2 regions of the Massilia putida genome follow, and region 2 is predicted to be linked to the other one. Evidence: predicted binding sites of a transcription regulator. Region 2 holds the regulator's gene; the other holds the start of a gene.

Region 1 (4,422 bases), on a different replicon from region 2:
CTTCCTTGATCACCTCGTTGCGCGGGTCGGAGATCGTGTAGACCGGGTGGCCGAAGCCGATGACGACTTCCTTGTTCGCCACGCGGCTGCGGATGTCCGCTTCCGCCTCGTCCGCGTTCTCGTAGCGCTTCTGGATCTCGAACGCGGCTTCGTTGGCGCCGCCATGCTTCGGACCGCGCAGCGCGCCGATCGCGCCCGTGATCGCCGAATAGATGTCGGACCCGGTGCCGGCGATGACGCGGCCGGTAAAGGTCGACGCGTTGAACTCGTGTTCCGCGTACAGGATCAGCGACGTGTGCATCGCTTGCACCCATTCCTCCGACGGCTTCGTGCCGTGCAGCAGGTGCAGGAAGTGGCCGCCGATCGAATCGTCGTCCGTTTCGACATCGATGCGCTTGCCGTTGTGGCTGTAGTGGTACCAGTACAGCAGCATCGAGCCGAACGACGCCATCAGGCGGTCGGCGATGTCGCGCGCGCCGGCGATGTTGTGGTCCTCTTTTTCCGGCAGCACGCAGCCCAGCACCGACACACCCGTGCGCATCACGTCCATCGGATGCGCGCCGGCCGGCAGCGCTTCCAGCGCGGCTTTTACCGCGTGCGGCAGGCCGCGCAGCGATTTCAGCCTGGCCTTGTAGCCGCGCAGCTCCGCCTCGTTCGGCAGCTTGCCGTGCACGAGCAGGTAGGCGATTTCCTCGAACTCGCTGTTGCCGGCGACGTCCAGGATGTCATAGCCGCGGTAGTGCAGGTCGTTGCCGGAGCGGCCCACCGAGCACAGCGCGGTATTGCCGGCGGCGACGCCGGACAGCGCCACGGATTTCTTCGGTTTGAAGGTAGCGCCCTCTTGTGCTTCACTCATTTCTTGGTCTCCTGTGTAGATTTGTTCTGGGCGAACAGCGCGTCGAGCTTCTGTTCGTAGCGGTGGTAATCGATGCGCTCGTACAGTTCGGCGCGGGTCTGCATGGTGTCGACGACATTCTTCTGCGTGCCGTCGCGGCGGATGGCCTCGTAGACGTTTTCCGCGGCCTTGTTCATCGCGCGGAACGCGGACAGCGGGTACAGCACGATGTCGACGTCGGCGCCGCGCAGCTCGTCCACGGTGAACAGCGGCGTCGAACCGAATTCCGTGATGTTGGCAAGGATGGGCACCTTCACCGCCTTCTTGAATTGCGCGTACATCTCCAGGCTCGTGATAGCTTCCGGGAAGATCATGTCGGCGCCCGCCTCCACGCACGCGACCGCGCGCTCGACGGCTTTATCGAGACCCTCGACGGCCAGCGCGTCAGTGCGCGCCATGATGACGAAGTTGTCGTCCGTGCGCGCGTCGACGGCGGCCTTCACGCGGTCGACCATTTCTCCCTGGCTGACGATCTCCTTGCCCGGACGGTGGCCGCAGCGCTTGGCGCCGACCTGGTCCTCGATATGGCAGGCGCCCGCGCCGGCCTTGATCAGCGAACGGACGGTGCGCGCGACGTTGAACGCGGACGAACCGAAACCGGTGTCGATGTCGACGAGCAGCGGCAGGTCGCACACGTCGGTGATGCGGCGCACGTCGATCAGCACGTCTTCGAGCCCGGAAATGCCGAGGTCCGGCAGGCCCAGCGACCCGGCCGCGACACCGCCGCCGGACAGATAGATGGCGCGATAGCCGGCCCGCTTGGCCAGCAGCGCGTGGTTGGCGTTGATGGCGCCGATGACCTGCAACGGGTGTTCTTCCTGAACGGCCTGCCGGAACGCGGCGCCTGCGGAATATTGGAACATTGCTTACCTTTCGCACGGTTTCAGAGTTGAATTCACTGCTCAACTGCAAACGCCGTGCCAAGGTTCAATAATTCACTGTTTTTTCCTTTAATTCAGTAACTTAATCATACTGGCCAGCTATGGGTGCCGATCCCGCGCCCACGGAATGAAACATATTTTGTTTCAGACTGTGCAACTCGAACTGAAACATGCGACACTGGCGCTACGTGAAACGACAGCATGAAACACACAGCGATTTACGCCGGGATGTGCCCATGCTCCTTGGACGAGGCTGTGCCGTCGTAAGGTTTGAGCCGGTAGGTCGCGCGCCCCTCCCGCTTGGCCTGGTAGAGCGCGATGTCGGCGCACTCGAGCAGATCGGCCGTGACGATGCGGGCACCTGCGGCGAACGCCAACCCGATGCTCGAACTGACCCGCAGCGCGCCACTGGACAACATGAATGGGGGCTTCATCGCTTCGACAATCTTGGCGCCCACGATGCCGAGCATGGCGCTGTCGCTGACGTCTTCCAGCACGATCAGGAATTCATCGCCGCCGAGGCGGGCGACGACGTCGGTCTGGCGCACACAGCTCAGCAGGCGCCTGCTGAATTCGCGCAGCACCTGGTCGCCCACTGCGTGGCCGAGGGTATCGTTGATCTGCTTGAAATAATCGATGTCCAGGAAAGCGACGCCCATCGGACGACCGTTGCGGCTGCTGCGCCGTGCAGCCTCTTCCAGTTTTTCGTCGAGATGGAGGCGGTTCGGGAGGCCTGTGAGCGCATCGAAGCGCGCCATGTTGGCGAGCTCCTGCTGCGCCTGCTTCAGATGGGTCACATCGGTACTGAGAAGATAGAGACCGGCGACCTGGCCCGTCCCATCGGTCTCGGGTATGAAGTTCAGTTGCAGCCAGCGATCGTTCCGACCGGGTGTCGGTTGCAGTTCGAACTCGACCCGTTCCCCGGCCAGCGCACGCGACAGGAACGGCTTGACGACCTCGGCACGGCTGGGATCGGTGACATCGATCACGTCCATCAGGCTGCGTCCGACCAGATCATCCGGGCGCATCCCGGTCCATTCGGTAAACGTCGCATTGCAGAACTCGAAATGCAGTTCGCGATCCACGTAGGCGATCAGGACCGGCAGGTTATCGGTGATCACGCGCAGGCGTTGTTCGCCGGCGGCGTGGCGCAGCTCGATCGCCCTGCGTTCGGTCACATCCTGCCATATCGAGAATACGCTGAGCAGCTTGCCGTGCGGATCGATTTCAGGAACGAAATTGCAGGCATAGTAGCGCTGGATCCCGTCGACCGCGACCGCGAATTCGAACGTGAAGCCTTCTCCCGTGAGCGCCTGGTCGAAATGCGTTTTCAGCGCTCCATATGTCTGTGCTGACAGGGCTGTCGATATGTGACGCCCCAGCAACTCCTCGTAGCTGAGAATCAAGCGCGCTCGCATTGCGGCGTTGGCGAACAAGACATTCCCGTGCGGATCGAACTGGCAGATTAGCGCCGGCAAATTATCGGTGATTGCCAGCAAACCGGCATCGCGCACATTCACTTCCGGCGCGCCCGTATCACCAGCCACGCCGGACCACAGCCACCGCGCCAGCGCGCGTCGCGATCGGGCAAACAGTCCAAGTTCCATTTCCACATTCCCTCGTACAAGCCGGCTGCTGTACTGAAACAATCGTGGGCCGATTATAGGGTCGGGATGCGGGATATACGATCTTTAGGACAATTTTTGTAGTCTGTAGGCAACGCTATGCACGCCAACTAATTATTTTTTATGCAATATTACCCGCGACTTTATCGAATGCGACCGCCATACGTTCGGGATGATGGCGCTTGGACCGGGGCATTGCATGGTCGAGCTTGAACTGCGCCAGCGCCAACGATAGCTGGCCAGTTTGCTCGGTCAGCGATTCCGCGGCCGCCGATGCTTCCTCGACCAGCGCCGAGTTCTGTTGCGTCATCTGGTCCATGTCGTCGATCGCGCGGCCGATCTGTTCGATGCCCTCGGCCTGGCACTGTCCCGCAACACTGATCTCGGCCATGATGTCGTGCACCTTGCGGACCGAGGCGACGATCTGTTCCATCGTGGCGCCCGCTTCATCGACGAGCGCGGTGCCGGCGTTGACCTTGGCGACGGAATCGCCGATGAGTTCCTTGATTTCCTTGGCGGCGGCGGCGCTGCGCTGGGCCAGCGTACGCACTTCGCCCGCGACGACGGCGAAGCCGCGTCCCTGTTCGCCCGCGCGTGCTGCTTCCACCGCCGCGTTCAATGCCAGGATGTTCGTCTGGAAGGCAATGCCATCGATCACGGTGATGATGTCGACGATCTTCCTGGCAGACGTGTTGATCGCGCCCATGGTGGCGACGACGTTGCCCACCACCTCGCCACCCCGGGTGGCGATGCCCGTCGCGGATACCACCAGCTGATTGGCCTGACTGGCATTGGCGGCGTTGGCACGCACGGTGTCCGTCAGGGATTCCATGGCGCGCGCCGTGTTTTCAAGGCGTCCAGCCTGCGATTCCGTGCGGCTGGCCAGGTCGGCGTTGCCGCTGGCGATCTCGGCGCTGGCCGTGGCGATGGTCTCGGCCGACGTCTTGATGCCGGAGACCATCGTCGCCAGGCGCGTGCGCATTTCCTGCAGCGCGGCCAGCAGGCTGTGGTCGTCGCCCTT
Region 2 (4,422 bases):
GCGGCCGCGGCGCAATCAGCTATCCGCCGCGCCAGTCGCGCTGAGCCCGCTGAAGCCAATAGGCCAATAGAGAGGACAACCGAATGAAAAAAATACTCGCCGCCGCCATCTTCCTGCTGGTGCCGCTGGCTGCTTCGGCCGAGAGGGCGGACGCGCTCAAGCCGATCAACATCCAGTACGACAAGGCCAACGTCGACCAGGTGACGCAGAACTATGTCGCCACCGGCAACGTGATCATCACGCGCGGCACCATGATCCTCAAGTCGGACCGCGCCGAGGTCAAGGAATCGCCGGACGGCTACCACACGTTCATCCTGACGGCCGAGCCGGGCAAGCTCGCGACCTTCCGCCAGAAGCGCGATGGCGGCCCCGACCTGTGGGACGAAGGCCGCGCCCAGCGCATCGAATACGACGAGCGCAACGACCTCGTCAAGCTGTTCTCGAAAGCGATGATCCGCCAGCTCGAGGGCCAGAAGGTCACGCAGGAAATGGACAGCAAATTCATCTCCTACGACAACCGCAAAGAGGTGCTGGTCGGCCGCAACGACGCCACCGGCGCCGACAAGCCGGGCAATGGCCGCGGCAGCATCACGCTGCAGCCGCACCGTGCGCCGGCGCAGGCGACCCCGGCGGCCGCCCCGGCACCGGCGGGCAAGCAATGACGGAGGCCCGCACGATGGACGTACGCACCGAGGTTCCGCCGGTCGAATGCGGCGGCAGCACGCTGGTCGTCAAGGGCCTGCAGAAGAGCTACGGCAAGCGCCTCGTGGTGCGCGACGTGTCGCTGCAGGTCGCGTGCGGCGAAGTCGTCGGCCTGCTGGGGCCGAACGGCGCGGGCAAGACGACGTCGTTCTACATGATCGTGGGCCTGGTGCCGTCGGACGCCGGCAGCATCGACATCAACGGCACCGACATCATGCGCCTGCCGATCCACCGGCGCGCGCTGCTGGGCCTGTCGTACCTGCCGCAGGAAGCGTCGGTGTTCCGCAAGCTGACGGTCGAAGAGAACATCCGCGCCGTGCTGGAATTGCAGCGCGAGAACGGCAAGCCGCTGACCAAGACGCGCATCGCCGAACGCCTCGACGAGCTGCTGACCGAGCTGCAGATCGAAAAGTTGCGCGAGAGCCCGGCCCTGTCGCTGTCGGGCGGCGAGCGCCGCCGCGTGGAGATCGCGCGCGCCCTCGCGACCAATCCGCGCTTCGTGCTGCTGGACGAACCGTTCGCCGGCGTGGATCCAATTGCCGTCATCGAGATCCAACGTATCGTGCGCTTCCTGAAGGAGCGCGGCATCGGCGTGCTGATCACGGACCATAATGTGCGCGAGACGCTCGGCATCTGCGACCGCGCCTACATCATCAACCAGGGGGCGGTGCTGGCATCCGGCCGACCCGACGACATCATCGCCAATGAATCGGTGCGCCGCGTTTACCTGGGCGAACACTTCCGAATGTAGTCATGAAACAGACGCTGCAACTCAAGACTTCACAGCACCTTGCACTGACGCCCCAACTCCAGCAATCGATCCGGCTGTTGCAGCTGTCGACTCTGGAGCTGCACCAGGAAATCGAGCAGGTCTTGAGCGAGAACCCCTTGCTCGAACGGCTCGACGATCCGCTCGACCGGTCGGTGCGCCTGCTGGCCGACGGCGCCATCAACAGCGCGCCGGCATCGACGCAGGCCGGTGAGGCGCCGGCCGCGCAGGGCTCGGGCGAGGAGGGCGGCGCGCCCGCCGAGCATGGCAATGGCGAGAACGGCGAAGCGGGTGGCGACAGCGGCGAAGGCGGCGGCAGCGAAGCCGGCGAGGACTGGGGCGAGTACGGCCGCAGCGGCAGCGGCGGCGACGATGAAGACGGCCGCCCGCAACTGGAAGCGAGTCCCGTCACGCTGCGCGAGCACCTGATGGAGCAGGTGCGCCTGACGTGCTGCGCGCCGCGCGACTGCGCGCTCGTGGAACTCGTCGTCGATGCGCTGGACGACAACGGTTATCTGGAAGAGCCGCTGGAAGACATCCACGCGCGCCTGCCGGCCGAACTGGAGATCGAGTTCGAGGAATTGCGCATGGCGCTCGCCCTCGTGCAAAGCATGGACCCGCCCGGCGTGGGTGCGCGCAGCGCGGCCGAATGCCTGGCCCTGCAGATCCGCCGCATGCCCGGCGTGCCGCTCGTCACGCGGCGCATGGCGCTCGTCATCGTCGAAAAATACCTGACGTGGTTCGCGCAGCGTGAATTCAACAAGCTCAAAAAGGCGCTCGATTGCGACGACGAAGACCTGCGCGAAGCCCAGGCCGTCATCCGCCAGTGCAACCCCCATCCGGGCGCGGCGTTCGCCTCGGATGTGTCGGACTTCGTCGTGCCCGACGTGATCGTGCGCCGCGCCAAGGACGGCTGGAGCGTGCAGCTGAATCCGGAAGTGATGCCGCGCCTGCGCGTGAACAGCCTGTACGCCTCGCTGATGAAGCAGGGGAAATCAGAAACACAGCTGGGTGCACAGTTGCAGGAAGCCAAGTGGCTCATCAAGAATATGCGGCAGCGCTTCGACACGATCCTGCGCGTGGCCCAGGCTATTGTGGATCGCCAGCGCAACTTTTTCTCGCATGGCGCAGTCGCGATGCGGCCCCTTGTTTTACGTGAGATAGCTGATACACTAGGTCTACACGAGAGCACAATTTCTCGAGTCACAACTCAGAAATATATGCTGACCCCGCACGGCATGTTCGAGTTGAAGTATTTCTTCGGGAGTCACGTTGCCACCGAAGCGGGAGGCGAAGCATCGTCGACGGCAATACGGGCCCTCATCGTACAACTGACAGGAGCAGAAGACCCCAAGAATCCCTTATCCGACAGCAAGATCGCGGAGATGCTAGGGGAACAGGGAATGGTGATCGCGCGGCGCACGGTCGCGAAGTACCGTGAGGCGCTGAAGATTCCACCCGTCAGCCTCCGCAAATCCTTGTAGCAAACTCTTGCAACAACGTTGCCATTTGCGCTTGATGCGCGCACGGCAACGCATCTTCAAAGGAGTGTGTATGAATCTCACAATCAGCGGACATCATCTCGATGTAACTCCAGCCATCCGAGAATACGTACAGAACAAGCTCGAACGCATCACCCGCCATTTCGATCAAGTGATCGATTCCCACGTCATCCTCTGCATCGACAATCTCACCGAGAAAGAAAAACGCCAGAAAGCGGAGATCAACCTGCGTGTCGCGGGCAAGATCGTCCATGTCGCCAGTGCCGCGCACGATTTATATGCCGCGATCGACATGCTGATGGACCGCCTCGACCGTCAGGTCGTCAAGTACAAGCAAATGCTCAAGGATCATGACAACGCGTGCATCAAGCGCATGTCCGAAGGAGGAGAGGAAGCTGCCGTCGCGGCGTGATACCACGCCAGCCGCAGCACCGAGGAACGAAGGGCGCATTGGCGCCCTTTTCGTTTTTATGGGCGCTACAATGTATCTCTGATTATTTCAATAACAAGGAGGAGCCTCGCAAAACCGTCGCGAGCGGCAGCAATGTTGTTTGAGAAGCGCAGCTGTACGACGAGTACAGCGAGCATCGCGGAACGACAGTGCAACGCGCAGCAGGTTTTTCGACGCGCCGAAGAGACATGACCGAACACGTACTGACGCGGATCGCCAACCGCACGGGCATCATCACCCTGGACCGACCGAAAGCGCTGAACTCGCTGTCGCTGGACATGGTCCGCGCACTCACTGCGACGCTGCTCGCCTGGCGCGAACATGCCGGCATCGACGCCGTCGTCATCGCCAGCACGAGCGAGAAAGCCTTGTGCGCCGGCGGCGACATCCGCTTCTTCCATGAGGCCGGCAAAGCCACGCCGCAGACGGGCAGTCCGCTGCTGGAAGATTTCTTCACCGAGGAATACGCGCTCAACCACCTGATCCACTTTTACCCGAAGCCGTATATCGCGCTGATGGATGGCGTGGTGATGGGCGGCGGCATGGGCATCGCCCAGGGCGGGCCGGATTGCGGCCTGCGCATCGTGACGGAGCGCTCGAAGATCGCCATGCCCGAGGTGAACATCGGCCTGTTTCCGGACGTGGGCGGCAGCCACTTCCTGTCGCATGCGCCGGGCCGCCTAGGCCACTACCTTGGCGTGACGGGCGTGACCATCGGCGCCGCGGACGCCATCTACGTCGGCCTGGCCGACGTGTTCGTACCGGCCGCCCAACTGGACGCGCTGCGCGCGCTGATCGAGTCGACGCCAGGCGCGGAACTGCCGGGCGCGATCCGCGCGTTTGCCGCGCCGTTCGCGCCCGACGCCGGCGAGCTGGCAGCGCAGCGCGAGGCGATCGACCGCCACTTCGGCGCGGACTCCGTCGCGGCCGTGATGGCATCGCTGGAAACCGATGCGAGCCCGTTCGCGCACAAGACGCTGGCCACGATGCGCCAGCGC

Evidence for each region. Region 2 encodes sigma-54, which starts transcription at its own class of promoters, with help from an activator protein. Its sites were predicted from a motif close to TGGCANGNAANCTGCTTT; they were not measured.
Region 1: prpB (methylisocitrate lyase) is a predicted target of sigma-54. The motif match lies at 1,801-1,818, and genes of this name have one in related genera.

Annotation. Positions count from the first base shown of each region.
Region 1 is NZ_CP019037.1:183,938-188,359, reverse strand. Features, by position in the region: gene prpC (bifunctional 2-methylcitrate synthase/citrate synthase) at 1-856, opposite strand, end outside; gene prpB (methylisocitrate lyase) at 853-1,758, opposite strand; gene BVG12_RS01225 (diguanylate cyclase domain-containing protein) at 1,995-3,383, opposite strand; gene BVG12_RS35595 (methyl-accepting chemotaxis protein) at 3,523-4,422, opposite strand, start outside.
Region 2 is NZ_CP019038.1:4,519,550-4,523,971, forward strand. Features, by position in the region: gene lptC (LPS export ABC transporter periplasmic protein LptC) at 1-44, shown strand, start outside; gene lptA (lipopolysaccharide transport periplasmic protein LptA) at 84-662, shown strand; gene lptB (LPS export ABC transporter ATP-binding protein) at 659-1,453, shown strand; gene BVG12_RS22290 (RNA polymerase factor sigma-54) at 1,456-2,955, shown strand; gene hpf (ribosome hibernation-promoting factor, HPF/YfiA family) at 3,026-3,385, shown strand; gene BVG12_RS22300 (enoyl-CoA hydratase/isomerase family protein) at 3,613-4,422, shown strand, end outside.